DNA from 2 places in the Mycobacteroides saopaulense genome. Region 2 is predicted to be linked to the other one. Evidence: predicted binding sites of a transcription regulator. Region 2 holds the regulator's gene; the other holds the start of a gene.
The links. The regulator LexA, encoded in region 2, represses DNA repair genes until DNA is damaged. The targets are predictions, from matches to a motif close to CGAACANNTGTTCG.
Positions count from the first base shown of each region.

Region 1 (15,835 bases), 570 kb from region 2:
CGCGGAGGTCCGCGAGCGCGCCGAGCGCGCGGCGCACTGGTTGTCACACGGGATATGGACGGATGGTTGGCGGGCACATGCTGATGAGCGCTAACGCGAAGAAGGGATGGCACAAGTGAGCGCACGGGTCGGCTTGATCATGGGCAGCGACAGCGACTGGTCGGTGATGTCGGATGCCGCGAATGCCTTGGCGGAGTTTGAGATTCCGTTCGAGGTGGGTGTCGTCTCGGCGCACCGCACCCCCGGGCGCATGCTGGAGTACGCACAGACAGCCGCTGAGCGGGGCATTGAAGTGATCATCGCCGGCGCCGGTGGTGCCGCGCACCTGCCGGGCATGGTGGCCTCGGCGACCCCGCTGCCGGTGATCGGTGTGCCGGTACCGCTGGCCCGGCTGGACGGCCTGGATTCCCTGCTGTCCATCGTGCAGATGCCCGCCGGCGTTCCGGTCGCGACGGTGTCCATCGGTGGAGCCCGCAACGCCGGACTGCTTGCCGCACGAATCCTCGGCGTCTCCGACGCCGCGCTGCGGGACAAGGTCGTCGCCTTCCAGGCGAGCATGGAAGCCACCGTTTTGGAGAAAGACGAGGCCCTGCGGCGCAGACTGATGGGCGAAGAGATTTGACCGTGACGTACAGTTAATGCCGACTAACTCTGATGGACGCTGGAGGCATGATGGCAGGAAACCCGTCGTTTGACCTGTTCAAGCTGGCTGAGGAGCACGACGAGTTGCGTGCTGCCATCCGTGGTCTGGCCGAGAAAGAGATCGCTCCCTACGCCAAGGACGTCGACGAGAAGGCGCGTTTCCCCGAGGAAGCGCTCAGCGCACTGGTTGCCTCCGGCTTCAATGCCGTGCACGTCCCGGAGGAGTACGACGGTCAGGGCGCCGACAGCGTGGCCGCCTGCATCGTCATCGAAGAGGTGGCCCGGGTCTGCGCGTCGTCGTCACTGATCCCCGCCGTCAACAAGCTCGGCACCATGGGCCTGATCCTCAGCGGTTCGGAAGAGCTGAAGAAGCAGGTCTTGCCCTCGATTGCCAGTGGCGAGGCAATGGCCTCCTACGCGCTCTCCGAGCGAGAGGCCGGCAGCGACGCGGCCGGCATGCGCACCCGCGCCAAGGCCGATGGTGATGACTGGGTCATCAACGGCTCCAAGTGTTGGATCACCAACGGCGGGAAGTCCTCCTGGTACACCGTGATGGCAGTGACCGACCCGGAGAAGAAGGCGCATGGAATCTCCGCGTTCATGGTGCACAAGGACGACGAGGGATTCACCGTCGGTCCGCTGGAGCACAAGCTCGGCATCAAGGGTTCGCCGACGGCCGAGCTGTACTTCGAGAACTGCCGCATCCCGGGTGACCGAATCATCGGGCAGCCGGGTACCGGCTTCAAGACCGCCCTCGAGACGCTGGACCACACCCGTCCGACCATCGGCGCGCAGGCCCTCGGCATCGCGCAGGGTGCGCTGGACCAGGCCATCGCATACACCAAGGACCGCAAGCAGTTTGGCCGGTCCATCAGTGACTTCCAGGGTGTGCAGTTCATGCTCGCCGACATGGCGATGAAGGTGGAAGCCGCCCGGTTGATGGTCTACACGGCCGCGGCCCGCGCCGAGCGTGGCGAGAAGGGGCTGGGCTTCATCTCGTCGGCCTCGAAGTGCTTCGCGTCCGATGTGGCCATGGAGGTCACCACCGACGCCGTGCAGTTGTTCGGTGGCGCGGGGTACACCACGGACTTCCCGGTGGAGCGCATGATGCGCGATGCCAAGATCACCCAGATCTACGAGGGCACCAACCAGATTCAGCGCGTCGTCATGAGTCGCGCGCTGCTGACTTCCTAACACCGTGATGTCGAGATGACATTGGCGCTGGTGTTTTCGACTAAACACCAGCGCCAACGTCATCTCGCGTTAGGGGAGACGCTTTGTGACCTTCTCGGTTGCCACCCGTCGTTCTTGCGCGGCGGCATCGGGATTGGCCACCTGCACCAGCGATGCCCCGGCGATGAGCACCGCCAGCAGGTTGGCGATCAGCGACTGCGGGGTACCCCAGGAGCCCGCGCTCAGCACTCGATCCTCGGCGGTGATTCCTTGTTCGGCGGCACTTTCACGTGCGGCGGCGGCGATCTCGTCAACGCCTTGACCGTCCAGCGCGGGTCCGGCGCCGCCGGGGGAGAAGCGATCGCCGTGTACCCGGACCGCCGTCGAATAATCGGTCAACCCGAGCGGTAGGTCGGGCACCGGGCGCCCGAACGCGTCGAGAGACAGCACGCACACCTCATCGGCGTCCGGCTCGTCACCGAGCGTGCAGAAGGCCACGTCGGCGCCGTCGTCAGCGAACACCACTTCCGCTCCGGCCCACCAGATTCCGAGCAGCACACCCGCGGTCTGCCAGTGTGCGGGCAGTCGCACCGCGACCGTCGAACCCGGACCCGCGCCGAACTCGTCGCGCAACATGTTCGCGGTCTTGGCGGCCCAGTTGGCCAGCGTCACGGTCGAGAGCTCGATGCGTTCGCCGGTGGCGTCGTCGTAGTAGGTGATCCGTGGGGCCGGACTGTTCACGTCGCCCAGTAGCAGAGACGTCAGGTTCATCAGTTGACGCAGCGAGGTCCGTTGGCCGCGGTGAAGATGGGCGACTGGGGTGGCGGGGGCGCGTCTTCCTCCATGGTGGAACCGGTCTCCGAGGCGGCCGGCGTGGTCTCGCGGCCGGACCCCGGACCGTGGTAATCGTTCGACAACACCACGCGGACGGTGCGTTCGGGCAGACCCTGCTTCTGCACCACGGGCAACCCCAAGGCCTCGGCCACCGCCTTGGCGCCCATGTCGTCCTCCTGCGCGGCTTGGACCTGACTGCTGCCCGCGTGGTCGGCCTCGTTGTTGCCGACCTTCCCGGCCGTGAAACCCTTGCCCACCAACAGCTCCGACACCGCGGCGGCCAGACCGTTGATCTGTGTCTCGTTGACGACGTCGGCGGTCGTCTGGTCCTTGGAGTAGGTGGCCTCGTCGGTCTTGCCCTGCTCCTGCTGATCCAGCAGGCTGCCCACCCAGCTGCGTACCTGGTCGGGATCGACCTTCACGACACTCTGCGTGCCGTCCTCGGTCCAGCCGTCCTCACGCAGGATGGGGATGGTCGCGAATGCCACGTTGCCCCCGGAGAGCTTCTGCAGCTGTTGAATGAAGTCCATGACGTCCCAGCCCTGGCTGAGTACGACCGTGCGGGTGATCGCATCGCGGAGCGCACCCAACGTGCTGGGATTCGTCAGCGTTCCCCCGGAGAGCGCCGAATGGGCCAGCGACGACATCACCACCTGCTGGCGGACCACCCGATCGAGGTCGCCGCGCGGCAGGTCGTGGCGCTGGCGCACGAAGCTGAGCGCGTTCGGGCCGTCGAGTGTCTGCGGGCCGGCCGGGAAGTCGGCGCCCGACATCGGTTCGTAGACCGCCTCGTTGAGGCAGACGTTCACGCCACCGAGTGCATTGGTCATCAGCACGAATCCGAGCATGCTGACCTCGGCGTAGCGATCCACGGTGACACCGGTCAGCTTGGCGACGGTCTGGATGAGCGCGGAACGTCCGGCGTCCACCGACTCGCGCTCGGCGGCCTCCAACGTCTCACCGGACTCGACGCGTTTTTGACGGTCGTTCTCCTTGGCTTCGCCGTAGACGCCGTTGATCTTTCCCTTGGTGCCGTCCGGGATCGAGACATAGGAGTCGCGTGGGATCGAGATCGCGGTGGCCGACTTCCCGTTGTTGGGGATGCGGATGAGGATGATGGTGTCGGTATTGGTGGCCGTCTCGTCGCCGGCTCGCAGCATCGAGAGTTCGTCCTGCGAGAGGGGATTGCCGTGAGCATCGCTGCGGCTGTCGACACCCACCATCAGAATGTCGATCGCGCCGTCGTTGGGCTTCCCGGCATTGCCGAACAGGCCGGGAAGATCGAACCGGGCAATGTTCGGATCGATGTTGCCGATCTTCCCCCACGCGGCGCCCGTGACCACCATGACGGCGACCGCGGCCACCATCGCGATGCCACGCCACAGCGGGCGCGGCGCCTCCGCCTGCGATGAGGCCCCCGCGCGTGGAGCGTGAGGGTCAGTCACGATGTGGGTCCATTTCCTCTCCGGGCCGGCATTCGCCGGGCAACGTGTCTCAAGCCTTGTCAAGGCTACGTCGCGGTGGCGCCCATCCTTCGCAAGCGAAGTCGGCGTGCCAGACTCTCGGTGTGCTTGTTATCACCGGAGCGGGTGGCCAGCTGGGCACCCATCTCATTGCTCGCGCGGCCCGTCGTGGCATCCCCATCAGGGCGCTGAAGTCGTCTGATTGGGATGTTACCGCCGGTGATGCACCTAGCGGCGTGGTAGCCAACGGGGACACCGTCATCAACTGCGCGGCCTACACCGCCGTCGATGCCGCGGAATCAGACGAAGCCAGGGCCTATGCGGTCAACGCCACCGGCGCTGCCAACGTCGCGCGGGTGTGCCGAGATGTTGGCGCCAAGCTGATCCATATATCCACCGACTACGTCTTCAACGGTGATTTCGGGGACATCGCGCCTACGCCGTATCGGCCCGATGCCGCCACGGACCCGCAGGGGGTGTACGGCCGGACCAAGCTTGCCGGGGAGCAGGCAGTGCACGAGGCGCTGCCGTCTGCGCATGTGGTGCGTACGGCCTGGGTGTACACGGGGGTGGGTGGCGATTTTGTCGGAATCATGCGAAGGCTTGCCGCCGGCGACGGGCCAGTGCGGGTGGTGACCGACCAGACCGGATCCCCTACATACGCCGCAGATCTCGCCGAGGCGCTGTTGGACTTGGCGGCGGCCGACGTCGATGCCCCGATCCTGCATGCCACCGGGGGCGGCGTGGTGAACCGCTTCGATTGGGCCAAGGCCGTGTTCGACCTGGTCGGTGCCGATAGTTTGCGAGTCCAGCCCTGCCTTTCCGCCGACATGCCGAGGCCGGCCCCGCGCCCGCCCTACTCGGCCCTCGATGGCAGCCAATGGGCCGCCGCGGGCTTGCCGCCGCTGCGCCCGTGGCATGCGGCGCTGGCTGAGGCGTTGGCCACACACCAAGGGTAGGTACCCTCTAGCACCGTGCTGGATCCTCATCGCGCAAGCGGCCCTTCGGCGACCGAGCAGGTCGCCGTGGTGACGGTGACGTACTCGCCCGGCGAGCACTTGCACCGTTTCCTGCGGACGCTGCGGCATGCCACGGAGCTGCCGCTGCGGGTGATCCTTGCCGACAACGGTTCGACGGATGGCGCCCCCGAGGCCGCTGCCGAGGAACCCGATGTCGAGCTGCTCCGCACCGGAGGCAATGTCGGCTATGGCAAGGCCGCCAACTTGGGAGTCGCGCAGATCGACCCCGACGCCGAATGGATCGTGGTCGCGAACCCCGATGTGCAGTGGGGGCCGGGAAGCATCGATGCGCTGCTGGAGGTCGCACAGCGCTGGCCCGCCGCGGGTGCGCTGGGTCCGCTGATTCGTGAGCCGGACGGCACCGTGTATCCCTCGGCGCGGGTGATGCCGACCCTGACCGGGGGCGGACTCCACGCACTGCTGGGCACGGTGTGGCCCACCAACCCGTGGACCGCGGCCTACCGCCAGGACCGGATGGAACCGTCCGAACGCGTCGTGGGATGGCTCTCGGGCTCTTGCCTGTTGCTTCGGCGCAAGGCGTTCGATTCCATCGGCGGGTTCGACGCGCGGTACTTCATGTACATGGAAGACGTCGATCTCGGGGACCGGCTGGCACGTGCCGGTTGGCAGAACGTGTACGCCCCCAGCTCGGAAGTTGTGCATGCGAAAGGCCATGCGGCCGGGCGTGATCCGGCGCGCAGCCTCACCGCGCACCACGACAGCGTCTACATTTTTCAATCGGACCGGCATCCGCACTGGTGGCAGGCGCCGCTGCGCTGGAGCATTCGGGGCGCGCTGGCGGCGCGATCCGCGATCGTGGTGCGAGCGGCCATCCGCGCCAATCGGCGCCGGGACAAGCAAGGAGGGTGATATGTCTGACCATGTGAAAGCCGATGCCGTCATCTTGGTGGGTGGGCAGGGCACCCGGTTGCGTCCGCTCACGCTGTCGGCGCCCAAGCCGATGCTGCCGATCGCGGGCTTCCCGTTTCTGACCCACGTGCTGTCGCGGGTCGCGGCGGCCGGGATCGATCACGTGGTGCTCGGGACGTCCTACAAGGCCGAGGTCTTCGAGTCGGAGTTCGGCGACGGATCCAAGCTGGGGCTGCAGATCACCTATGTGTACGAAGAGGAGCCGCTGGGTACCGGCGGGGCCATCCGGAATGTGCTGGACCACCTGCGCCACGACACCGCACTGATCTTCAACGGTGATGTGCTGTCCGGTCTGGATCTGAAAGATCTTCTCGCGCAGCATGAACAGACTCAGGCCGACCTGACCTTGCACTTGGTGCGCGTGGGCGATCCGCGCGCATTCGGTTGTGTGCCTACCGATTCCGACGGGCGTGTGACCGCGTTCCTGGAGAAGACCGAAGACCCGCCCACGGATCAGATCAACGCCGGGTGTTACGTCTTCCGGCGCGAGTTGATCGAACAGATCCCGTCGGGTCGCCCGGTTTCGGTTGAGCGGGAAGTCTTCCCGGGTCTGCTCAGCAGCGGCGCCAAGGTGTGCGGATACGTCGACACCAGCTACTGGCGCGACATGGGTACGCCGGAGGACTTCGTGCGCGGGTCGGCCGATCTGGTTCGCGGTATCGCGCCGTCACCGGCGATCCCCGAGCATCCGGGCGAGGCACTGGTACACGACGGTGCCTCGGTGGCGCCGGGCGCGCTGGTGATCGGTGGCACCGTGGTGGGTCGGGGTGCCGAAATCGGACCGGGGGCACGGCTGGACGGCGCGGTCATCTTCGATGGAGCGCGCATCGAGGCGGGTGCCGTGGTGGAACGTTCCATCATCGGATTCGGTGCGCGGATCGGACCGCGCGCACTGGTGCGTGACGGGGTGATCGGCGACGGCGCCGATATCGGTGCGCGCTGTGAGCTGTTACGCGGTGCCCGAGTATGGCCGGGAATCACCATTCCCGACGGCGGCATCAGGTACTCCTCGGACGTCTAGGCGCCCGGCCGCACGTCGGCGTCGGACGTCGCGTACTCGGCGGCGGAGCCGAATATGCCTGAGGGATTGCCATTTTCGATGGCGGTGGCTTCTTTGGTGGCCGACAGCGGATCTGCCAGCGACTTTTGGGTGCCGAAGAACGGAATCAACACCGGTGTGGTCGCTCCCTGGGCCTGCACCATCGTGTAGATCCGCAGCAAGGGGTGGTCTGAGACCAATTCCTCGACAGCGCCCCGGGATGCGAACTGCGTCTCGGTGCACAGTGCCTTGCCGCCCAGGAAGTCATGGACGACGGCCGATTCCAGGAGGAAACCCACCACGTCCTGTCCGAGGGCCTTCTGCGGGGAGTAGCAGGTGCGTGTCTCCTTGACCGATCGATGGGTGACGGCGATCGTGGAGACCTTCATGATGGCCAATCGGTCTCTGCGGGAATCTATATCGACAATGGTGGTGCTCTGGCTCGTCGATCCGGGGGCCAGGAAGGCTCCGCCCGCCGCCCCGGATGAACCCGCGTAGATCAGTCGTGCGTTTCCGGCCATCGCCGGAGTCTCGCGGTAGTCGCCGAACTGACTTCCGAGCGCGTTCAGATGTGAGGCAACGTTTTCGGGCGTGGGAGGCTCGATCAGTGTGTCCTTCGGGTAGACCACGACGCGAGTGAGCGCTGCCGGCAGATCGACGCGGAACGATCCGCGGTTGTGCAGCGTGGTCTTCGCGAGGACGTGGATGATGGGGCCGGTCGAACCCACCGGAGTCAGCTCGGCCTGCACGTCGATGAGCGGAAGGGAACTGTGCGGCATGTACTCGTTCTGAATCCAGAACTGCCCCAAACCGATCAGGGGGAACAGTGCGACCACGACGATTCCGGTCCGGGTGAGCGCGCCGGCCGCGTACCTGCTCAGGTACAGCACCCAGCACAAGGCAATCGCACCCAACGCCAAGGCGATTCCGGTGATGCCCCACACCTGGCTCGTCGGGCTGCGCAGGTCGAGCAGCCAGACATAGGTGGCCAGGCACACCACGAAGACCTGGCTGGCAAGCGCGGTGAGTACCGAACTGGGTAAGTTCTTGACGATCGCGCCGATCGCCAGCGCGCAGGTGATGCCGATGGCGAGGAGCAATGCTGTTCCGACCAAGTCCCACACGGTCTGGGTCAACGTGGCGTTCCAGGCGGCCAGCCACAACACCACCGCGCTGTCGACGGCCACACATGACACCAAGAGGGTGCGGATCCGCCATCCCAAGTCGCCGAGTGTGAACGGAGGCGGGGGCTCGTCCTCGCCAGGCGAGGGATCCGGTTCGCTCTTGGCGATGCTCGCGGTGCTGCCGAACGGGGTCTGAATCTTGATTTCCATGTCTGCCCCTCACCGAATCGTCGCTGATGGGGCGACGATACGACGGTTGGCGAGGCTGGACGCGAGTAATGCACTACCCGACTTTCAGCGCAGGCGGGCCCTCGCCCTCGCGGCCAGCACGACCACCGATGGATCTTCGTCCGGAATCTGGTCGATGGGCCACCAGCGCAGGTCGAGTGATTCCTCGCTGACCGCGATCTGGGCGCCCTCCGGTGCGCACGCCAGGAACTGGAGATCGAGATGGCGCGTGGGTACGCCCAGCGAGCAGGTGATCGGGTGTACGTGGATTCTGAGCAGGTTCGGGGCCAGCGTGAGATTCGCTATCCCCGACTCCTCGGTGGCCTCCCGCAGGGCGGCGGACGCGATGGTGGGGTCCTCTTCCTCGCAGTGGCCACCGAGCTGCAACCACTTACCCACCCGTGGATGCAGAGTCAGCAGCGCCTGCGATCGGTCGTGATTGACCACGAGAGCCGAGGCGGTGATGTGGCCGGCAGCGCTGCGCCGACGGCAGGCGTCCGGGTTGGCGTCGAGGAACGCCAGCACGGAGTGCCGCAGGCTGTCCTGCTCGGCATCGGGCGCCTCCCACGCGGACAGCAGCTCGACGGCAGACTCGCGTAGCCCGGTCACAGCTCGACCAGCATCTGGCCGGGCGGCAGGGGAGTGCGGGGTTGCAGTCCCTCTTCCGGGTAACCGTGGGGATAGCCAATCGCGATGGCACCCATCGGTTCCCACGAGGCATCCAACTCCAGCTGCTTGCGTACGACATCGCCTGCGAAGATGGTGGACCCGATCCAGCAGCTTCCCACGCCCCGTGCGGCCAACGTCACCAGCAGGGCCTGCACCGCGGCTCCGACGGCGACGGTGAACATGGTGCGCTCGGCAGCGTTCCTGCGTTCGTCCGGATAGTCGTGTGCGCCGTCAGGCACGAGGAACGGGATGACGATCTCTGGTGCGTCATAGAGGATCTGTCCGCGCGCCACTCGCTTCTCGACGGACTCGGGGGTGCGTCCGTCTCCGGTGAGGTCGACGGTCCACGCCTGCTTCATGGCGTCCAGGAGCGCGCGTCGCGTCGTCGCATCCCGGACCCATACGAATCGAACCGGATGGGTGTGATGCGGCGCCGGGGCCGTCAGCGCTTCGCCGATGGCTTCCCGTAACAAGTCGGGATCGATTGCGGTGTCGGCGAATTGCCGGATGGACCGGCGCACGAGCACCGCTTCGCGGCGACCCTGTGCTAGGGCTTCGGCGGTGCCGAGCCAGAACAGGTCGTCCGGCCCCGAACGGAGGAGACCACGAGCGGTGCTGCCGTCGTCGGGTACCGCCAGGCCTCGCACCACCGCGACCGGCACATCGGTGAGCTTGCCCTTGACCAGGTCGGCCGCGGCGGCGACCTCGTCGGCGATGGCCACCTCGGTGACTTGAAGCTCATTGCCGTGCTTATCTTTTGCGCCGGCGTAGCCGTACAGGACGGGGATGCCGGAGGAACCGATGGCAGCATCGGTCTGGCCATTGCGCCAGGCTCGCCCCATGGTGTCGGTTACCACCACCGCAACGTTCACGCCCAGGCGTCGCGAGAGTGCGGCGCGGACTTCGGCCGCGCTGGCATCGGGGTCTACGGGCAGCAGCACGAGTTCAGCGGTGTCGACGTTGGATGCGTCGATTCCGGCGGCGGCCTGCACGATGCCGATGAAGTTCTCGGTGATCAGTGTCTTGCCCTTGCGGGCTAGCACTCGGACCGACTCGGAGTCGATCAGCTTGCGTCGCAAGTTGTCTCGGGCCTCGGGATCGGTAGGCGCGGCGACGATCCTGCCCTCCGCCTTGGAAACGATCTTGCTGGTGATCACGATCACATCGCCGTCGCGCACCCAGGGTGCCGCCGTCGCGATGGCCGCGGCCACGTCGTCACCGGGGCGGAATTCAGGGAGCCCCGGCACGGGTAGAATCTCGACCGGTGCCGCCGAACCATGTTCCGGTGCAGGGGAATCCGCAGGTGAGGTCATAGAGTAACTCCGGCCAGGTCAAGTCCCGCACGTACCATCTCCGCCGTCGTGTCCGGATCGGTCATGAGCAGCGGAACCGACCGTACCTGAACTCCCGCAATGTGAGCCGCGTCACCCTCGTCCACCAGCCAGCCGTCCAGGATGCCGGTCTGTGAGCGGGCGCCGAAGTGTTCTCCCACACCTTGTGAGCTCACCTCGACACCGATCACGCGCAAACATTCGTCGGCCATTCCGCGCAGCGGCTTGCCGGACACGATCGGCGAGTATCCGATGACCGGAGCGGACGTTGTGCGGAGCGCCCCGCGAACTCCGCCGACCGCCAGTACGGCCCCGATGCTGACCACCGGATTGGACGGCGCCAGCAAGACCACATCGGCCTCGCCGATGGCCTCGGCAACGCCCGGACCCGACTTTGCTTCGTCGGCTCCGACGAACGCGAAGCTGTGGGTCGGAACCTGCGCGCGGTGTTGCACCCACCACTGTTGGAAGTGGATGGCACGCTGCTCTCCGTCCGCGGGGTCGGTGATCACCACGTGGGTCTCGCAGCGGTCGTCGCTGGCGGGTAACAGCCGGACTCCGGGCTGCCATCGATTGCATAACGCTTCGGTGACCGCCGATAGCGGATAGCCGGCCCGCAGCATTTGGCTGCGTATCAGGTGGGTGGCCAGGTCCCTGTCGCCGAGGGAGAACCAGTCGGGCTGAGCGCCGTAGGCCGCCAGCTCCTCCATGGCATTCCAGGTCTCGCCGCGATGCCCCCAGCCCCGCTCCGGATCGACGCCTCCGCCCAGGGTGTACATGCAGGTGTCCAGGTCAGGGCAGATCCTGACACCGTGCATCCAGGCATCGTCGCCAATGTTCACGATGGCATTTATCTGATGCTTGCTGGGATCTGATCCGAGCAAGCGCTGGACGCCGAGCAGGAAGCGTGCTCCGCCGACGCCGCCGACGAGGACGGTGACTTTCACGCTGACCGAGACTAGTGCGCCGGCAATGATGCGACACGCCACGAGGGCGCCACGCCGGTTTTGTCGGTCGCAGATGGTATGAATTTTCGTCCTTCGCTTGACCCCGGCAGCGAACACGTGTGTAATCACACCAGTGTCATTCCTCGGGCTGAGTTTGTAAGTCTCAGGCGCAGACCGGGATTCGATCAAATGTTCGAATGGAATGGCCGGGAAACGAAGATGTGGGCACGAAACCGGGCAATACGAGCTGTATTGGGATGCAAGAGGAAACAGTGAGGAGGCGGGACGATGCTGTTCGGGCGCAATGAATTCGGCGTACACGACGAGCTGAGTTCCGGCGTTGGCACGGGTGCGACGGGCTTACCGCCCGCACGTCCGCATCTGACGTTGGTGCAGAACGATTTTGACGCGCTTGCTGCCGTCGCTGACGATCAGTGGCAGGAAAAGGCGCTGTGCGCACAGACCGATCCCGAGGCGTTCTTCCCTGAGAAGGGTGGGTCGACTCGTGAAGCCAAGCGCATCTGCCAGGGTTGCGAAGTCAAGGACGAGTGCCTTGAGTACGCGCTGGCCAACGACGAGCGGTTCGGTATTTGGGGCGGGCTGTCGGAGCGTGAGCGCCGCCGCCTGAAGCGGGGCATCATCTGACTCCGCGCTCGGCAGGGCGCCGTTAGTCGCCCTCATCGGTGATGGTCGGGTCGATCACCGATGGCTCCACCCCCAGGTGGGTGGCAACCTGTGCGACCAACAGGTCGTGCAGCAGATCCGACAAATCCCCAGATTTCTTCGCGCGTAGTTCGATCGGCTTGCGAAACAGGACAATCCGCGCTCGGGTGGTGTTACCCCGGGTGTCGACGCCCGCGGGAATCAGTCTTGCCAGCGGTATCGGCCCGTCTGCGATCACCTCCGGCGGCCACTGCACCGAATCCGGATCTTTGGGCTGAATGCGCGGGATCTCGTCGACTGCGACATCCAAGCCCTCCAGCCGTGACTGCCATGCCCGTTCAATCGGTTCGTAGGCCTCCAGCACCGCCATGTCGAAACGCTCGGCGCGGGAACGCCAGCCGGGAACGGTCGGTGGCAGCAGAGGTCCGCGGAAATCGCGTCCCCTGCGAGAGCCCTGCGAGCCGGGTCCTCCAGAGGCCCCGCCGCGCCGTCCGTCACGTGACATACGAGAGATGGTAACGGTGTGACTCGTGTGGTTGACGAATCACAACGAGCCGATCACCGGAGGGTCTCGGTGGGCTCACAGCGCGTGTCTGCGGGTCGGAACGTGTTTGCGCACGCTAGCCTCAACGTTTGTGAGAGCCCCCCGTCGCTGCTGTCGACCCGGGTGCCCGAGTTCCGCCGTGGCGACGTTGACGTTCGTCTATGCGGATTCGACGGCCGTGGTCGGGCCGCTGGCCACGTCCAGCGAGCCGCATTCGTGGGATCTGTGCGCGCAGCACGCGAGCCGGATCACCGCGCCCCGCGGATGGGAGCTGGTCCGCTACAGCGGGCCCATGCCGTCGAATCCAGAGGACGACGACCTGGTAGCCCTGGCCGATGCGGTACGCGAACCCACTGGTGTCCGAGTGGCCGCAGCCGGATTCAGCGAGCCGGTGCTTGATGTCGGCACTCCTGCCCCCAATGCCGCGCCACGCCCGGTTCATCCGGCTCCGGTTGGGCGGCGCCGGGGACACCTGCGGGTACTGCCTGATCCGGCCGAGTAGCGCTGATCAGGTACTTTCGACGCGTTCTGACGACATTATGTACCCTCTCGCCGGACGTTCACGTTGGACACTCGCCGACCACTAGGCTGGCCAGCGACACCTAACGTCCCTTTCTCCACAGATCAATAGGAGCGACTTCCTCATGGCCCGGTCCGCCGACGCTGTCCACGCTGTCATCAAGGCGTACGACGTCCGTGGCCTACTGGGTGAGCAGATCGACGAGTCCTTCGTATTCGACGTGGGTTCCTCGTTCGCGCGCCTGGTCAAGTCCGAGCAGGCCGACCCCTCTGCGCCGTTGCGGATCGTCGTGGGGCGCGATATGCGGGACTCGTCACCCGGTTTGGCGCAGGCGTTCACCGACGGTGCCACCGCCCAGGGCGTCGACGTCGTGCAGATCGGACTCGCATCCACCGATCAGCTGTACTTCGCTTCCGGATTGTTGGACTGCCCGGGCGCCATGTTCACCGCCAGCCACAATCCGGCCGCGTACAACGGGATCAAGCTGTGCCGTGCCGGTGCCAAGCCGGTGGGCAAGGACACCGGCCTGTCGTTCATCAGCGATGAGCTGATCAATGGCGTGCCGGCCTACGACGGCCCCGCGGGTACCGTCACCGAACGCGATGTGCTCGCCGAGTACGGCGATTTCCTGCGGTCGCTGGTTCAGTTGAGCGGGGCGCGGCCGCTCCGGGTGGCGGTGGATGCCGGAAACGGCATGGCGGGACACACCACACCCGCGGTGCTGGGCGAGATTTCGTCGATCACGCTCGCGCCCCTGTATTTCGAATTGGACGGAAACTTCCCCAACCACGAGGCCAACCCGCTCGATCCCGAGAATCTGCGCGATCTACAGGCATTCGTTTCCGCCGAAGGCGCCGATATCGGACTTGCCTTCGACGGTGATGCCGACCGGTGTTTCGTGGTCGACGAACGCGGACGCGCCGTATCGCCTTCCGCGGTAACCGCTTTGGTGGCGCGCCGGGAGCTGGAGCGGGAAATCGGCGGCACCGTCATTCACAACCTGATCACCTCGCGCGCCGTCCCCGAACTCGTCGTCGAGCATGGCGGCACCCCGGTGCGGTCCCGGGTTGGGCACTCGTTCATCAAAGCGCTGATGGCCGAGACGGGTGCGATCTTCGGTGGAGAGCACTCCGCGCACTACTACTTCCGGGACTTCTGGGGGGCCGACTCCGGCATGCTTGCGGCCCTGCACGTACTGGCGGCCCTGAGCGAGCAAGACCGGCCGCTCTCGGATCTCATGTCGGATTACGAGCGGTACGCGTCCTCCGGTGAGATCAATTTCCGCGTCTCGAATGCCAAGGCCTGCATCGACGAGGTGCTGAAGTCTTTTGGCACACAGATAGTTTCGATCGACCATCTCGATGGTGTCACCGTCGACATCGGTGCAGGCACCTGGTTCAACCTGCGCACGTCCAACACCGAGCCGTTGCTGCGGCTCAACGTGGAGGCGCGCACCGATGAAGACGTGGACGCGGTGGTTGCCCGCGTCACCGAATTGGTCGACCGCTCCGAGGCCGCGACCTGATGAACGCCACCATCGACCTGGACGACGCCGGGGCTCTGTTGGCGGCGGACCGCGATGGTTCGCTGCAGGCCGCGTCCATGGCCGGTGCGCAGGTGCGCGCGGTGGGCACCGCCGTCGCCGAGGGCGCTCTGGAGCCGCTGCGCTCGGAGGATCGCTCTCGTGCCGTCGTATGGGTCTCCGGACGGGGTGCCGCCGCCACCGCGGGAGCGATTCTGGCTGGCGCGCTGTCGGATACGGTGAGCATTCCGTTCGTGACTGCCACCCGGGCGCCGGTCTGGGTGGGCCCGTTGGACGTGATGGTGGTCGCCGGTGATGACGCCGGTGATCCGGCCCTCAGCGCCGCGGTGTCGGTCGGTACCCGTCGCGGGGCACGCGTGGTGATCGCCGCTCCCGATGAGGGGCCCCTGGCCGATTCTGGTGCCGGTCGGGCGATTTCGCTGGCGCCCCGATTGCGCATACCGGATACCTTCGGCCTTGCCCACAACCTCGCGGTGGGTGCCGCCGTCCTCGGCGTGCTGGACAGGTCCGTGACGCCCGACGTCATGACGATTGCCGACGAAGTGGACGGAGAGGTGTCCCGGAACACGGTGGACCGAGAGGTGTTCACCAACGCGGCCAAGGCAATCGCCGCGCGCGTGACCGGTGGCCCCGCGGTGCTCTGCGGGGACCGCCCGGCCACGCTGGCGTTGGCGGGACACGCGGCGGCGACGCTGCTGCGAATGACTCAGCGCACCGCGACCGCGTGTGGACTCTCGCAGGCATTGGCCGCGCTCCGGGATGCTTTGTCAGGCACGAGCGCTGGTGAGAGTTCGCTGTTCCACGATGAATTCATCGACGGTCCTCGCGGCGACGGTCCGCCGCGAATACTGGCACTCGCAACCGATGCCGACTTTCCCTCGGTCGCAGCGAGAATCGAGGGCATCGATGACGCCGAGGTGGTGAGCACCACCGACCTCGGCGAAACCGCGGCCAGGCCGTCGGAGTTCGCACAGTTGATGATGCTCTCGACGCGGCTCGAAATGGCCTCGGTGTACGCCCGGCTCGGTGGGGGGAGATCCGGGCTGTGAATCTGCTCAGGGGGGCGATCAGGACGTACGCCTGGGGTTCGCGGACGGCCATCGCCGAGTTCACCGGACGCCCCACGCCCACACCGCATCCGGAAGCCGAGCTATGGCTGGGTGCGC
Region 1 is NZ_CP010271.1:3,358,828-3,374,662, reverse strand. Features, by position in the region: gene MYCSP_RS16905 (5-(carboxyamino)imidazole ribonucleotide synthase) at 1-94, shown strand, start outside; gene purE (5-(carboxyamino)imidazole ribonucleotide mutase) at 116-622, shown strand; gene MYCSP_RS16895 (acyl-CoA dehydrogenase) at 673-1,836, shown strand; gene MYCSP_RS16890 (TIGR03089 family protein) at 1,906-2,589, opposite strand; gene MYCSP_RS16885 (LCP family protein) at 2,586-4,094, opposite strand; gene rfbD (dTDP-4-dehydrorhamnose reductase) at 4,217-5,071, shown strand; gene MYCSP_RS16875 (glycosyltransferase family 2 protein) at 5,087-6,001, shown strand; gene manB (mannose-1-phosphate guanylyltransferase) at 6,003-7,082, shown strand; gene MYCSP_RS16865 (hypothetical protein) at 7,079-8,434, opposite strand; gene MYCSP_RS16860 (NUDIX hydrolase) at 8,519-9,061, opposite strand; gene MYCSP_RS16855 (coenzyme F420-0:L-glutamate ligase) at 9,058-10,434, opposite strand; gene cofD (2-phospho-L-lactate transferase) at 10,431-11,399, opposite strand; gene MYCSP_RS16845 (WhiB family transcriptional regulator) at 11,790-12,044, shown strand; gene MYCSP_RS16840 (metallopeptidase family protein) at 12,067-12,567, opposite strand; gene MYCSP_RS16835 (DUF3499 domain-containing protein) at 12,698-13,108, shown strand; gene MYCSP_RS16830 (phosphomannomutase/phosphoglucomutase) at 13,251-14,651, shown strand; gene MYCSP_RS16825 (TobH protein) at 14,651-15,718, shown strand; gene manA (mannose-6-phosphate isomerase, class I) at 15,715-15,835, shown strand, end outside.
Region 1: the regulator LexA is predicted to act here: its motif matches at 11,582-11,595, upstream of cofD (2-phospho-L-lactate transferase).

Region 2 (15,835 bases):
CGCCGGCCGGTGATGACGTTCAAGAGTGATCACTTCACCGAGTACGCCACGCCGGAGCTCAACCTGTACGCACTCAAGGACACCAAGGGCACGCCCTTCCTGCTGCTGGCGGGCCTCGAACCGGATCTGAAGTGGGAGCGATTCGTCAACGCCATCCGGCTGCTCGCCGAGCAGCTCGGCGTGCGCAAGACCATCGGCCTGGGCGCGATTCCCATGGCGGTTCCACATACCCGCCCCATCACCCTGACCGCGCACGGAAACGACCGCAAAACGCTGGAGGAGCACCCCGGTTGGATCGATGAGGTTCAAGTGCCGGGCAGTGCGTCCAACCTGTTGGAGTTCCGCCTTGCCCAGCACGGACACGACGTGGTCGGCTTCGCCGTTCACGTCCCGCATTATCTGGCGCAGACCGATTACCCGGAGGCCTCTCAGCGACTGCTGGAGGAAGTGGCCAGGACGGGTGACCTGGATCTTCCCCTGCAGGAGCTCACCGAGGCCGCCGCCAAGGTGCGCAATCAGATCAATGAGCAGGTAGAGGGCAGCGAGGAAGTTGCCCAGGTGGTCCACGCGCTGGAACGCCAGTACGACGCCTTTGTCGCGGCCCAGGAGAACCGTTCATTGCTGGCACGGGACGAGGAACTACCCAGCGGTGATGAGTTGGCCGGGGAGTTCGAGCGATTCCTCGCTGAACAGGCCAAGTTCGGCGAGGACCCGTCAGGGCCATCGCCGGAAGGGCCCATTCTTTAGCCCGGTTATGCGCTCGCCGCGCCAAATTTGCGGCGAAGGGTCAAAATACTTGACATGAATCCTCCGCCGCGCCTCCTGCGTCCGGTGCCGGATACGGAGCGCGTCGACGAACTCGTGGACGGCGACGACACCGAATCCGCCGCCGAGGTACCGACCCGTCCGCGGATGGAGTTCCGCACCATCCACGGCTACCGGCGTGCGTTCCGGATCGCCGGATCGGGGCCTGCCCTGCTGCTCATCCACGGAATCGGCGACAACTCCGCAACGTGGGACAGCGTGCACGCGCAGCTCGCCGAACATTTCACCGTGATCGCCCCGGACCTGCTGGGACACGGTCAGTCGGACAAGCCCCGCGCCGACTACTCGGTGGCGGCCTACGCCAACGGCATGCGAGACCTGCTGGCGGTGCTGGACATCGAGAAGGTCACCGTCGTCGGGCATTCGCTGGGCGGCGGCGTCGCGATGCAATTCACCTACCAGTTCCCCCACCTGGTCGAACGACTCATCCTGGTGGCACCGGGCGGGGTGACCAAGGACGTCAACATCGTATTGCGTTGTGCGTCATTGCCCTTCATCGGTGACACACTCGGGCTGTTGCGGCTACCGCTGGCCATGCCCATGATCCGCTTGGGCGGCGCGGTAGCGCGCGCAACATTCGGACGGGCGGGAATGGCGCGCGATATCCCCGATGTGCTGCGGGTTCTCGCCGACCTACCCGAGCCCAAGGCGTCGGCCGCGTTCACCCGGACATTGCGCGCCGTGGTGGATTGGCGCGGGCAGGTGGTCACCATGCTCGACCGATGTTATCTGACCGAATCTGTTCCCGTGCAGTTGATTTGGGGTAGCGATGACCTGGTCATCCCGGTCAGCCACGGCCACCTCGCCCATGCCGCGATGCCCGGTGCAACGCTGGAGATCTTCGACCGGTCCGGGCATTTCCCGTTCCATGACGACCCCGAGCGATTCATCGGCGTTGTTCGCCAATTCATCGCCTCGACCGATCCCGCCGAGTACAACGAGGACGAACTGCGCCGACTGCTGCGCACCGGTGTCACCGAACATGCCATCAGCGGGGCCGCCCGTACTCGCATGGCGGTACTCGATGCCATGGGTACGGACGAACGCAGCGCCACCTGACCCGAGAGCGCAAGAGCGGTCGAAGATTTGCGCAGCTCCCGGGTACCTGAGTGCACAATGCGGACGCGACGTAGAGTCGAGGAATGAGCGTTGATGTCGCGGTTGTTCGCGTATTCACCGACGAGACAGGCAACTTCGGCAATCCCCTGGGGATAGTCGACGCCGCCGACGTCGCCCCGGCGGACCGCCAGGAGATTGCCACCCGGTTAGGTTTCAGCGAAACCGTGTTCGTGGATCTGCCTGCCGAAGGATCCAATACGGCGCATCTTCGGATTTTCACTCCCGCCGCCGAACTCCCCTTCGCCGGGCATCCGACGGTGGGGCTGGCCTGGTGGCTTCGCGAACGCGGGACGCCGGTCAATACCCTCCAGGTCCCGGCCGGTGTGCTCCAAGTGAGCTACGACGACCGCACCTGGATACGCGCCCGATCCGATTGGGCTCCCGAAACCGATTTCCACGAGGCAGACTCCCCCGCCGATGTGGAGGCGGCCGACCCTGCCGACTACGCGGACGAACTGCTGCATTGCGTGTGGGCTTGGCAAGACCGCAATGCGAACCTGGTGCGATCGCGGGTCTTCGCGTCCGATCTGGGTGTCAGCGAGGACGAAGCGACCGGGTCCGTGGCGGCACGTATGACCGACTTGTTGAGCCGGGATCTGATCATCAATCAGGGCAAGGGATCGCAAATTGTCACGCAATGGAGCGCCGAGGGCTGGGTGACGATCGGGGGCCATGTCGTGGCCGATCAGTCGCTCACGCTGGACTAGCACCCCAGTCAGGTGCCGCCGCACAGGTCAGGACGGCGTAGGTGCGTCCCGGTGGGCTCTCAGTGCGGCGATCTCGCGTTCGAAGTCCTCCGCGGAGCTGAACCCGCGGTACACCGACGCGAAACGCAGGTAGGCGACCTCATCCAGGTCACGTAGCGGGCCGAGAATCGCCAGGCCCACCTCATTGCTGGGAATCTCCGGGGATCCCGCCGCACGGACGGCGTCTTCGACCTGTTGGGCGAGCAGATTCAGCGCGTCATCGTCGACGTCGCGGCCCTGACAGGCCCGCCGCACACCCTTGATGACCTTGTCGCGACTGAATGGTTCGGTGACGCCGCTGCGCTTGACAACGGCCAACACAGCGGTCTCCACGGTGGTGAAACGACGGCCACACTCCGGGCAGGATCGCCGACGGCGTATCGCCTGACCCTCGTCAGCCTCACGAGAATCGACAACGCGCGAGTCTGGATGACGGCAGAACGGACAGTGCATTACTGCTCCTTCGCCGGTTCTGGACTCGATGTCATTGGTCCGGGTGGGCTGCCGCACGGCGCAACGCGCCCAGACCGGTGTCGAGGATACCCGTGCTCCCGCACGTTCGAAGGTCACGTCCGTGCGCCGATCAGCCGACCGGGGAAACCAACGTCTGACCGGCTTGCACTGTCGCCGAGTCGAGTTCATTGAGTTCACGGATCTTGGACACGACCGCCGAGCGCGGTGCGTCCGGCGCGACACGCGAGGCGACGTCCGCCAACGTCTCTCCGGGAGCGACCTGGACCACCGCCACGCGATCGGGCACACCAGGTCCGCCCAGCCCGGCAGCACTGACCTGGCCGAGCATGAGCAGCCACATCGTGGCGACCGCGGCACCCACCGCGACGATGACGGTGGCCTTCAGGCTCACCGGGCGACGACCGTGCACCGCCGTCGAGACGCGAACTCCGGTGCCCCGGTAGGCCACCGGACGGCCGGCCGGCCTCCGATAGGCGACGGTGCGCACCGGCAGCGCCCGGCGCTGGGTCAGCGGATACTCCGCGCTGTATGCGCGTGGCTGCGGGGCGTATGCGCGTGGCGCGTAGTCGCCGGCGTGGGAACTGCGTGACGTGGTGAGAACATTGGTGCCCATCTGCATGCCCTTCCTGTCTGTCGATCGGTTGGCCCGTTCGCTCTTGTGTTCGAATGTACTCGATCATGTGTTCGATGTCCGAACATGTGATCGATTTGTAGCATCCGACACCGACAAGTGGCTCCGACCAGCGGTGATGCGGTATTCAGCAGGCTCATCCGCGACATTTCGCGACACGCATCGAACACATGTTTGATAAATACCGTCGACAGGTCTAGATTCGGGCGCATGAGCGATACACCCAGCAAGGGAGCCGCCACCGGTTCACTGACCGAGCGCCAGCGGACCATCCTGGAGGTCATCCGCGCATCGGTGAATGAACGGGGCTACCCCCCGAGCATCCGCGAAATCGGAGACGCCGTCGGGCTCACCTCCACCTCATCGGTCGCCCATCAACTACGCACTCTCGAACAGAAGGGCTTCCTGCGGCGCGATCCGAATCGTCCACGCGCCGTTGATGTTCGAGGACTCGACGAATCCCACGGCCAGTCGGCCACCACCGATGTGATCGGCTCGGGCGATCTGCCGGAGCCCACGTTCGTGCCCGTCCTGGGGCGCATCGCCGCAGGTGGCCCCATCCTGGCCGAAGAGGCCGTCGAGGATGTGTTCCCACTCCCCCGCGAACTCGTCGGCGAGGGATCGTTGTTCCTGCTCAGGGTGGTCGGCGAATCGATGGTGGACGCCGCGATCTGCGATGGCGACTGGGTGGTGGTCCGCCAGCAGAACGTCGCAGACAACGGCGATATCGTGGCGGCGATGATCGACGGCGAAGCCACCGTCAAGACATTCAAACGAACGGCGGGTCAGGTCTGGCTGATGCCGCACAACCCGCTGTTCGAGCCGATCCCCGGCAACAACGCCGCCATCCTCGGCAAGGTCGTCACCGTCATTCGCAAGGTTTAGGCCGCCCCGGGCGGTCGCCCGGGGACAGAATCGTCGTCCGAGGACGTCAAGAACAGCTGCAAATGCGCCACATCATGCCAGCTGCCCAGCTTGTAGCCGATCCGCCGGTAGAGCGCGACCTGCTCGAATCCCATTGACCGGTGTAGTTTTTCACTCGCGGCGTTGGGTACTACGACGACGGCCAACACCGTGCGGTAACCCAGATCGCGCAGCCGGTCCAGCAATGCCGCGTACAACTGCCGTCCTGCCCCGCGCTGTCGACGCGCACCGTCGACGTAGACGCTGACTTCGCACGCCCACTGGTAGGCGATCCGTGACTTCCACGGCACCGCATAGGCGTATCCGAGTATCTCCGCGCCGTCCTCGGCGACAAGCCAGGCATGCCGGTGGGCCGCCGTCTGGATGCGTTCGGCAAGAACGACATCCGACGGCGGCACCTCCTCGAACGAGATGGCAGTATCGGTCACATACGGCGCGTAGATCGCCGCGCACGCGGCCGCATCGGCGGCCGTCGCGTCACGAATATGCACCGACGATCAGAGCGAACGCCCGATGATCTCCTTCATGATCTCGGTGGTTCCGCCGTAGATGGTCTGGATACGGGAGTCCATGTACGCCCGGGCAACCGGGTACTCGCGCATGAAGCCGTAACCGCCGTGCAGCTGCAGGCAGCGGTCGATCAGGTGGACCTGCTTCTCCGTGCTGTACCACTTGGCCATCGCGGCCTGCTCGACGCTCAGCTCTTCCTTGTTGAGCAGCGAGATGAACTCGTCGACCATGACCCGGATGATCGTCGCGTCGGTCGCGAGCTCGGCGAGCAGGAATCGGCTGTTCTGGAAGCTCTTGATGGGCTTGCCGAATGCCTTGCGCTCGGTCGTGTACGCGATGGTCTCCTCGAGCACCGACTCCATCGCGGCGGCAGCCATGACGGCGATCGACATGCGCTCCTGCGGCAGGTTCTTCATCAGGTAGATGAAGCCCTGGCCCTCTTCGCCCAGCAGGTTGGCCGCGGGCACCCGGACGTCGGTGAACGACAGCTCGGCGGTGTCCTGAGCATCCAGGCCGACCTTGTCGAGCTTGCGGCCGCGCTCGAAGCCCTCCATGCCGCGTTCCACGACGATGAGCGAGAAGCCCAGCGCGCCCTTTTCCGGGTCGGTCTGCGCAACCACGATCACCAGGTCGGCGTTGATGCCGTTGGTGATAAAGGTCTTTGAGCCATTGAGAATGTAATGATCGCCGTCCTTGACAGCGCGGGTCTTGATGCCCTGCAGGTCGCTGCCGGTGCCGGGCTCGGTCATGGCGATGGCCGAAATCAGCTCACCGGAACAGAAGCCGGGGAACCAGCGGGCCTTCTGCTCGTCGTTGGCCAGGTCCCGGAAGTACGGGCCGGCGACATCGTTGTGCAGGCTGAATCCGACGCCGGTGTGGCGTCCCTTGGTCACCTCTTCGGTGATGATCGTGTTGTAGCGGAAATCGATAAGACCACCGCCGCCGAACTCCTCGGGCATATCGGTGCCCAGGAAGCCCTGTTTGCCAGCCTCGACCCAGAGTGCGCGGTCGACGATCTTGTTCTTCTCCCACTCCTCCTTGTACGGCTCGGCATGCCGATCCAGGAAGGTCTTGAACGACTCGCGGAACAGTTCGTGCTCGGGTTCGAAAATGGTGCGTTTGAACTTAACGGCGCCGGCCATGATCACCTTCCGGTTTGGATTTACGTACTTGGCAGAATGTATACCAACCCACTGGTCGGTCGGTACTCGCCTACCTGGTTTCGACGGACAGAAAGCCTAGAGTCATTTGGATGACCAGGCCTGCGTTTTCTGCTCTTCACGCACGCGGTTCATCGCGACTTTCGCACACCCACTGGGGTGCCTTCACTCCCGAGGTTCACGACGGAGAAGTGGTCGGCGTCACACCCCTCGCGACCGATCAGGACCCTTCCCCACTGCTGCAGAACATCCCCGGCTCGATCCGGCACCAAGCCCGGGTAACCGGGCCATCAGTCCGCCGCGGATGGTTGCGCGACGGGCCCGGCCCCAGCACCGCCCGCGGCTCGGACGAGTACGTGGAGGTGTCCTGGGACGAGCTCACCGAACTGCTGGCCGATGAACTGCGACGCATCGTCGACACCTACGGCAATACGGCCATCTATGGCGGCTCGTACGGCTGGGCCAGCGCAGGGCGCTTTCACCACGCCCAGAGCCAGGTGCACCGATTTCTGAAATTACTTGGTGGCTACACCTTTTCACGTCACTCCTACAGCCTGGGCGCGACCGGGGTCATCATGCCGCATGTCATCGGAACTCACGACGGACTGTTCAAGAGGTCGACCTCCTGGGACGTCATCGTCGAGAACACCGATCTGCTGGTGTCGTTCGGTGGAATCGCGCTGAAGAACACGGGCGTCAACCATGGGGGCACCACCGCACACCCGGCACGCGATGCCCTCAACAGGTTTCGCGACCGGGGTGGGCGCATCGTCTCGTTCAGCCCGCTACGCGATGACATCGATGGCGACTGCGAATGGCACGCCCCGGTTCCCGGGACCGACGTCGCGATCATGCTCGCGCTGGCACATGTGCTGGCCGTGGAGGGGCTCGCAGATCTGACCTTCTTGAGCAGCTACTGCACCGGCTACGAGCGGTTTGAACGCTATCTACTGGGCGTCGACGACGGCGTACCCAAGAGCCCGGAGTGGGCGGCACACATCAGTGGCCTGGACGCGGCCGAGCTGCGTACCTTGGCGCGCCGGATGGCGGCGGGACGCACGCTGGTGACGGTCAGCTGGTCCCTACAGCGGGTGCGCCATGGTGAGCAGGCACCCTGGATGGGACTCACCTTGGCCGCGATGCTCGGTCAGATCGGGCTTCCCGGAGGCGGTTTCGGCCATGGCTATGGCTCGATGAACGAGCCCGGGCTGGCCCCCGTCAGCTGCCGGCTGCCGACCTTCCCGCAGGGCCCCAACCCCGTCGAGACGTTCATCCCGGTGGCTGCCATCAGCGAGCTGCTGCTGCGCCCGGGCGAGACGCTGGCCTACAACGGTCAAACGCTCACCCTGCCCGACATCAAGTGCGTCTATTGGGCGGGCGGGAATCCCTTTCACCACCACCAGAACCTGCCCCGGCTGCGTCGCGGCCTGGCGCGTGTCGACACCGTCGTGGTGCACGATCCGGTCTGGACGGCGATGGCCAAGCACGCCGACATCGTGGTGCCGTCCACCACCAGCCTCGAACGCGACGACTTCTCCGGCAGCCGCAATGACCCGCTGTTGGTGGCGATGAAGGCTGCCGCACCGCCCTATGCCAACTCTCGCGACGACTACACGACATTCTCGGCGCTGGCTGACAGGCTCGGTTTCGGCGAGCGATTCAGCGAAGGGCGCACCTCCGCCGAGTGGTTGCGCCACATCTACGCCGAATGGGCAGGCACCCTGAACTTCCCGGTGCCCTCCTTCGACGAATTCTGGGACAGCGGCTATCTGAAGCTGCCGACCGATCAGGGTCTGACACTGCTCTCGGACTTCCGGGAGAACCCCGAGGCGCACCCGCTACACACCCCCAGCGGGCGAATCGAGATCTTCTCGGCGACCATCGACCAGTTCGGATACGCCGACTGCGGCGGCCATCCACGCTGGTATGAACCCACCGAATGGCTCAACGGGCAACGTGCCGAGCACTTTCCACTACACCTGATCGCCAATCAGCCGCGAACCAGGCTGCACAGCCAACTCGACTTCGGCGGCACCAGCCAGGCATCGAAGGTGCAGGGCCGCGAACCTCTCCGCATGCACCCGCAGGATGCGGCCGCTCGTGGCATCTCCGATGGCGACGTGGTGCGGGTGTTCAACGACCGCGGCAGCTGCCTGGCGGGGGCGGTTCTCGACGAAGGGCTACGACGCCGGGTGGTGCAGCTCTCGACCGGGGCGTGGTTCGATCCCGTCGACCCATCTGATTTCGATTCGCCCTGCGCACATGGAAACCCGAATGTCCTGACCGACGACTCGGGCACCTCGTCCCTGGCGCAGGGATGCACCGGTCAGCACGTGTTGGTACAAATCGAGCGGTTCGAGGGCACACCCCCACCGGTGCGGGCGCACGTCCCGCCACGGTTCGCTGCCCACGACTAGAGCGCGGTCAGGACCGCGGCAAGCGCCCGCGGAACCCGGCCCACCACCCGTGTGCCATCCGCCAGATGCTCGGTGGATTGCACCTGGCCCTCGGTGTGGATTCGGGCAACCAGATCCCCACGCTCGTAGGGGATCACCACGTCGACGGGCACGTCTCCACGGGGCACCGCCTCGGCGATGGCCTCGCGCAGCGCGGCGACCCCGTCACCGGTGTGCGCCGACACGAACAACGCCTTGGGTAATGCACGACGCAGCTGCGCCAATGCCAAGTCACCCGCCGCATCGATCTTGTTGATCACCAACAACTCCGGCGCCGCAGACGCATCATGATCGGCGACGACCTCGCCAATCACCTTGCGCACCGCCTCGATCTGGGCCAGCGGCGCCAGGTCTGAGCCATCCACCACGTGCACGAGCAGGTCCGCGTCGGCCACTTCTTCCAGGGTCGACCGGAAGGCCTCGACCAGCTGGGTGGGCAGGTGCCGCACAAAACCGACGGTGTCCGTGATGACGAATTCGCGTCCGTCGTCGAATGTTCCGCGCCGTGTGGTCGGCTCAAGCGTTGCGAACAACGCATCTTGAACCAGAACTCCCGCGCCTGTGATCGCGTTCAGCAGACTCGACTTGCCCGCATTCGTGTATCCCACGATCGCCACCGACGGGGTATCGCTTTCCAGGCGACGGCTGCGCTTGGTGTCGCGAACCGTCTTCATGTCACGGATTTCGCGGCGCAGCTTGGACATGCGTTCGCGGATTCGGCGCCGATCGGTCTCGATCTTTGTCTCACCGGGGCCTCGGGTACCCACGCCGCCACCAGCGCCACCGGCACGGCCACCGGCTTGGCGGGACATCGATTCACCCCAGCCGCGCAACCGCGGCAACATGTATTCCATCTGCGCCAGCGACACTTGCGCCTTGCCTTCGCGGCTGGTGGCGTGCTGGGCGAAGATGTCCAGGATCAACGCGGTGCGGTCGATGACCTTGACCTTGACCGCCTTCTCCAGGGCCACCAACTGCGCCGGGCTCAGCTCACCATCGCAGATCACGGTATCGGCGCCGGTGGCCAGGACGATCTCGCGCAGCTCGATCGCCTTGCCGGAGCCGATGTACGTTGCCGGATCGGGCTTTTGACGGCGCTGAATCAGTCCTTCAAGCACTTCGGAGCCGGCCGTCTCGGCGAGCGCGGCCAGTTCGGCCATGCTGGCCTCGGCCTCCTGTGAGGTCCCATCGGTCCATACGCCCACCAGCACAACCCGTTCCAGACGCAGCTGCCGGTATTCGACCTCGGTGACGTCGGCGAGTTCGGTGGACAGCCCCGCCACACGTTTGAGTGCGGCGCGGTCTTCCAGCGCGAGTTCGCCGTCGGTGGGCGTCAGATAGGTGGTGGGCATATCAGTTGCCGATGGTCCCATCCGACGGTCCTCGATCGCATCCGAATTATCCGCAGGCGCCAATGCCACCCCACCACTCGTCGGAGATCTCGCCGTCGGCGAGCAGCATGGAAGGCCCCCGCAGGAAGCTGGACTCACCGGTGACCGTTACCCGCACCTGTCCGCCGGGGATGTTGACGACGAGCTCGCCGGTTTCCTGCCCCAGATGACGCAGACCCGCATACGCCGCTGCCACGGTTCCCGTACCGCAGGAACGGGTTTCACCGACGCCGCGTTCGTGAACGCGCATGTACACCGCACCGTCGGCCGGTGCGGTCAGCACCTCGACGTTGGTCCCGTCGGGAAACAGCCCCTCGTCGAAGGTGACCGGAGCACCCACATCGAGCATGCGCAGTTGTTCGGTGCTCAGATCCGGGTCCACACAGGCCAGGTGCGGATTGCCCACGTCGATGGCCAGACCGGAGAATCGCCGGCCGCCGACGGTCGCCTCGCCCGAGCCGAACTCCTTCACCGGGCCCATGTCGACGGTGATGTCAGCCGTGAGCTGGCTCCAGGAGTTGATGCGCACCGGCCTTGGCCCGGCCAGGGAGGCGACCACGAACTCGTCGCGGTGTTCCAGCCCCACCGACCGCAGATAGTGGGCGAACACCCGGACGCCGTTGCCGCACATTTCGGCGATCGATCCGTCGGCGTTGCGGTAGTCCATGAACCAGTCTTCGATGCTCACCCCGGCGGGTTTCTCGGTCAGAACTGCGCCCTCAAGGGCGGCGCCCACGGTGGTGACGCGCAGCACGCCGTCTGCGCCGAGCCCCCGTTGCCGGTCGCACAGCGCCTGGACGGCGGGCACCGATAGGTCCCGCTTGATGTGGACATCTGGCAGCACCACGAAATCGTTCTGAGTGCCGTGGCCCTTGGTGAACTTCACGTATTCGAGGATAGGCGCCAGCGCGACTCGATTTCTCCACAGAGGCCGGCATCACCCGCGCGGCCCCCGGCCAGCCATGCGACGCGGTGGTCACGACCGAACCACGAACGCTGGCGGCGCACATAACGCCGCGTGCCGATGAAGGTCAGTTCGCGTGCCTGCGCCAGCTTATCGGCTCCTGCCCCGGCATCGAGCGCGGCGATCACCTGTGCGTATCCGATGGCCCGTGATGCCGTGACGCCCTTACGCAACCCCGCGTCCAGAAGATTGCGGACCTCCGCGACAAACCCCTGCTCGAACATCAGATCCGTGCGCAGCGCAATCCGCTCGTCGAGTTTCTCTGTCTCCCAATCCAATCCGACGATCATGGTGTCCCAGCGCGGCGCTCCGATGGTCGGCGCCGACGCTGCGAAGGGCTGGCCGGTGAGCTCGATCACCTCCAGGGCGCGCACCGTACGGCGTCCGTCGGTGGGCAAGATGATCGCCGCGGCGGCCGGATCGCGTGCGGCGAGTTCGGCGTGCAACGCGGCGACCCCGATCTGCGCCAGCCGCTGCTCCCAGCGCGCACGCACCTGCGCATCCGTCGCGGGGAATGTCCAATCATCAAGCAAGGCTTGGATGTACATCATCGAGCCACCCACGATCACCGGCACATGTCCGCGTGCCCGGATGTCCTCGATGGTCGCGACGGCCTGTTGTTGATAGGTGGCGACCGTGGCGGTCTCGGTGATATCGAGCACGTCGAGCATGTGATGCGGGATGCCCCGCCGCTCGGCCTGCGGCACCTTGGCCGTTCCGATGTCCATGCCGCGGTAGAGCTGCATGGCGTCGGCGTTCACGATCTCCCCACCCAAACGCTCGGCGAGATCCAGCGCGAGCGCCGACTTGCCCGTGGCGGTGGGGCCGATGACGGCGATGGGCCGCATCACCGCACCCGCCAGGTGCCGACGAAGTACCCGACTCCGTAGGGAGACCCGCGATACAAGCACTGGGCGTCTACGGCATCTGTGCCCACAAGTCCGGCTAGTGCCTGATAGGCAGCGCCCCCGGTGATGATGTCCGGTACCTCGTGCAACGAGGCCACATCCCCCTGCCCGAGCGCGTCGGTGAGCGCCAGTTGCATCCCTTCGGCTTCGGGCCGGTAGCCGCCGGGCGCCTTGTCGGTGAGGGTGTTGGCGCCGTCGGCGATCACCAGCACGCCCGGGGGCGTGGGCCACGCCCCGATCTCGCGACGCAACTCCCGTCCGAACGCGCCGGCGTCTCCTTCGGCGGCGTCCAGAAGACGTACCTCGACCTCTTCGGCGCCCACACGAGCACGCAGCCACCCGGCAATCAGCACCGGCAGCGGAAGCTCCGCACCCTCCTCGGCCGCATTCGAGAGCGACACATGCACGTCAACGCCGTACCCGGCGAACGTCCCCGCCACCTCTGGGCCGTACCGGCCGATCCCCACTCCTATGGCGATCCAGCGTGCGGGCAAGCCGCTTACCGCCGCCGTCGCGGCATCGCGCAGATCGGCAGTTTCCTCGGCTGCCGTCCCGCCCAGCTCGGGCACGAGCAGCGGGGTCGACGGGCAGATCGCAATCGCCAGACTCACGCCACTACACCCCCGCGGGTGGCCCCGGCCTGCGCGGCTCCGGCGAGCAAGATCGCCGCACCCCACTGATATCGGCTGACCCTACGCTTGGACCATCGTGACTCGATGACCAGCGCAAAAAGCAGCGAGGAGACCATCAGCGTCTGCACCAGGATCACCGAACCCTGCCCCAGCGCGGCAGCCTGCAGGCCGAATCCGACCATGCTGATCAACGTCCCGAGCCACCATGGCCAATTGCGCAGCAAGGTGGTGATGGGCCCCAGCGCGCCGACATCCTCAGCGGCAACGGCGTGCGCCATGCGCTGGTGGATGACATCTCCGAATGCGACGCACGCGGCGGCCCCGATGGCGAGTGCCGACGTGATATCCGCATCGGACATCACGGCCTCCTCGCGGGATCATCTGGCATATGTTCGCCCGTGCGGCGATGACACCTGTTTGAATGAACGGTGTAGTGAGCTTAGGGCGCCGTGTTGCGCGGCAACAATTGTAGGAAGAGGTTTCGATGCCGGATCAGTCACCACAGCACGACAGTGTTGCTCCCGCCCCCCAGCCCGGAGTTGCTCCCGCCCCCCAGCCCGGAGCCGCCCCCATCCCCCGGCCCGGGCCGAAACCTCATCCGATGCCGCGACGTCCTGCGGCATCGGCACCCGCCCCTGCGGCCCATCACGTCGATCCACACAAGTTCGGCCGCGTCGATGACGACGGCACCGTGTGGCTGATCACCTCGGCCGGCGAGCGTCAGATCGGGTCCTGGCAGGCCGGTGACGCCGACGCGGCATATGCGCATTTCGGCCGTCGGTTCGAGGATCTGGAGACCGAGATCCAGCTGCTGGAGCTGCGGCTCGGGTCCGGATCGGGCGACGCGCGCAAGATCAAGGCGGCGGCCGAGCACTTGGCGCAGACGCTGCCGACCGCGGCGGTGCTCGGCGATGTGGACTCTCTGTCCGCACGGCTGTCGGCGCTGCAGGAGTCCGCGGACACTCAGGCCGCAGCGGCACGCGCCCAGCGCGATGAGGCCCGGTCGGCGAGCATCTCCCGCAAGGAAGAACTCGCCGCCGAGGCCGAGGAGCTGGCCGCCAATTCCACGCAGTGGAAGGCCGCGGGAGATCGAATCCGGGCCATTCTCGACGAGTGGAAGTCCATCCATGGTGTCGACCGCAAGACCGACGACGCACTGTGGAAGCGGTATTCGACGGCACGTGAGACCTTCAACCGTCGCCGCGGCGCGCATTTCGCCGAGTTGGACCGCGAACGCGCCGGAGCCCGGGAAAAGAAGGAAGACCTTTGCAAGCGGGCCGAGGCGCTCTCGGACTCGACCGATTGGGGTGCCACCGCCGCGGCGTTCCGGAACCTGCTCAACGACTGGAAGGCCGCAGGGCGGGCGCCCAGGGAGACCGACGACAACCTGTGGCACCGCTTCAAGGCCGCTCAGGACAAGTTCTTCTCGGCCCGCAACGCCGAATCCGCTTCGCGTGATGCCGAATTCGTGGCCAACGCCGATGCCAAGCGCGCATTGCTGGTAGAGGCCGAGAAGATCGACCCGGATGCCGACGTGGATGGTGCGCGAGCAGCCTTGCGCGCCATCGGCGACAAGTGGGACGCGATTGGCAAGGTTCCGCGCGAGCAGCAGGCCGATCTGGAGCGGCGGTTGCGTGCTGTGGAGAAGAAGGTGCGCGAGGCCGGCGAATCCGGCTGGGGTGACCCCGAGGCGGAAGCACGTGCCGAGCAGTTCCGGGACCGTGCGCGCCAGTTCGAAGAGCAGGCCGCCAAGGCAGATGCCGCAGGCAAGACCAAGGATGCCGAGAAGGCACGGGCCAGCGCCAAGCAGTGGCAAGAATGGGCCGATGCGGCAGTGGCAGCGGTCAAGAGCCGATCGCGCTAGTTACTTGCCCTGGTCCTCGTCGTCCTCGAAGGCGTCGTCGAGGAAGGTGCGCTGATCACGCTTAGCGGCCTCGCGGCGCTCCTGCTCGGCGGCCAGCTGCACCGCGGTGCGTGACCACACCACACGCGCCCAGTGGAAGGTCAGCAGAATGACGGCGATCCAGGCGATCACCAACCCGATGCCCGGGCCGGGATGTCCCGTTCCGGCGGTCTGCCGCGTCCAAATTGCCAGCATGCCAATGACACTGGCAACAAACGAGCCTGCCAGCGCGATCCAGGACAGCACCCAGCGGCGCGTCAACAGCGCCAGCATGGAGAACCCGACACCGAACACCATGGCGAGCCACACAAAGATCCGGGACGGCACCCGCACCGATTCCTGATCGGCAATCGCCCCGTTGACCAGAACGTCGAATCCCCTGGCGTGGCCGGTGTGCGGCAACACAAAGGTGAGCAGCAGCGCGAAGACCAGCACGGCCACCACCATCGCCCGGGCACCCGGATCGATTTCGCCGGCGACCTTCTTTTCGGCCGCGTCGATATCCTTGTGAAACGCGGCGAACTCCTCGAATTCGGCGTCTTTCCCGGATTCGGAGTCACTCATAGCCCGCACCCTGCAACCTCAATCTGCTCTGTCTTGGGCGCCCCGATCGCGGGCATTCCCAAGCCAATTCCCGGTGTACTCGGCTTCTTGCCGGATTCGTGTGCGTCGCCGGCACGGGTGCGCCGGTGACTCAGCACTCCCCCGTCGGCGATCAGGTGATGCGGTGCGGCACCGGTGACCTCGACACCGATGACATCGCCCGGGCGCAATTCCCCGTCGACGTGCCCCTGCGGTCGGAAGTGGACCAGACGACCGTCGCGAGCGCGCCCGCTCATCCGGGCGGTCTCGCCGTCCTTGCGGCCCTCCCCGGTCGCGATCAGCACCTCGATGATGCGACCGATCTGCTTCTGGTTCTCCTCCAGGGTGATGGACTCCTGCAGCGCGATGAGCCGTTCGTAGCGTTCCTGCACAACGGCTTTGGGCAGCTGGCCGGGAAGCTCCGCGGCCGGGGTGCCCGGCCGGATCGAGTACTGGAACGTGAAGGCACTGGAAAAGCGTGCGCGGCGGACCACCTCAAGGGTCTGCTGGAAATCCTCTTCGGTCTCACCCGGGAAACCGACGATGATGTCGGTGGTGATCGCGGCCTCGGGCATGGCCGACCGCACGTTGTCGATGATCGACAAGAAAC
Region 2 is NZ_CP010271.1:2,792,556-2,808,390, forward strand. Features, by position in the region: gene MYCSP_RS13930 (proteasome assembly chaperone family protein) at 1-747, shown strand, start outside; gene MYCSP_RS13935 (alpha/beta fold hydrolase) at 802-1,884, shown strand; gene MYCSP_RS13940 (PhzF family phenazine biosynthesis protein) at 1,968-2,651, shown strand; gene nrdR (transcriptional regulator NrdR) at 2,679-3,143, opposite strand; gene MYCSP_RS13950 (LysM peptidoglycan-binding domain-containing protein) at 3,274-3,777, opposite strand; gene lexA (transcriptional repressor LexA) at 4,006-4,680, shown strand; gene MYCSP_RS13960 (GNAT family N-acetyltransferase) at 4,677-5,210, opposite strand; gene MYCSP_RS13965 (acyl-CoA dehydrogenase family protein) at 5,217-6,371, opposite strand; gene MYCSP_RS13970 (molybdopterin guanine dinucleotide-containing S/N-oxide reductase) at 6,482-8,806, shown strand; gene hflX (GTPase HflX) at 8,803-10,197, opposite strand; gene dapF (diaminopimelate epimerase) at 10,244-11,122, opposite strand; gene miaA (tRNA (adenosine(37)-N6)-dimethylallyltransferase MiaA) at 11,119-12,048, opposite strand; gene MYCSP_RS13990 (class III extradiol ring-cleavage dioxygenase family protein) at 12,048-12,719, opposite strand; gene MYCSP_RS13995 (DMT family transporter) at 12,716-13,099, opposite strand; gene MYCSP_RS14000 (DUF349 domain-containing protein) at 13,342-14,604, shown strand; gene MYCSP_RS14005 (Rv2732c family membrane protein) at 14,605-15,207, opposite strand; gene miaB (tRNA (N6-isopentenyl adenosine(37)-C2)-methylthiotransferase MiaB) at 15,204-15,835, opposite strand, start outside.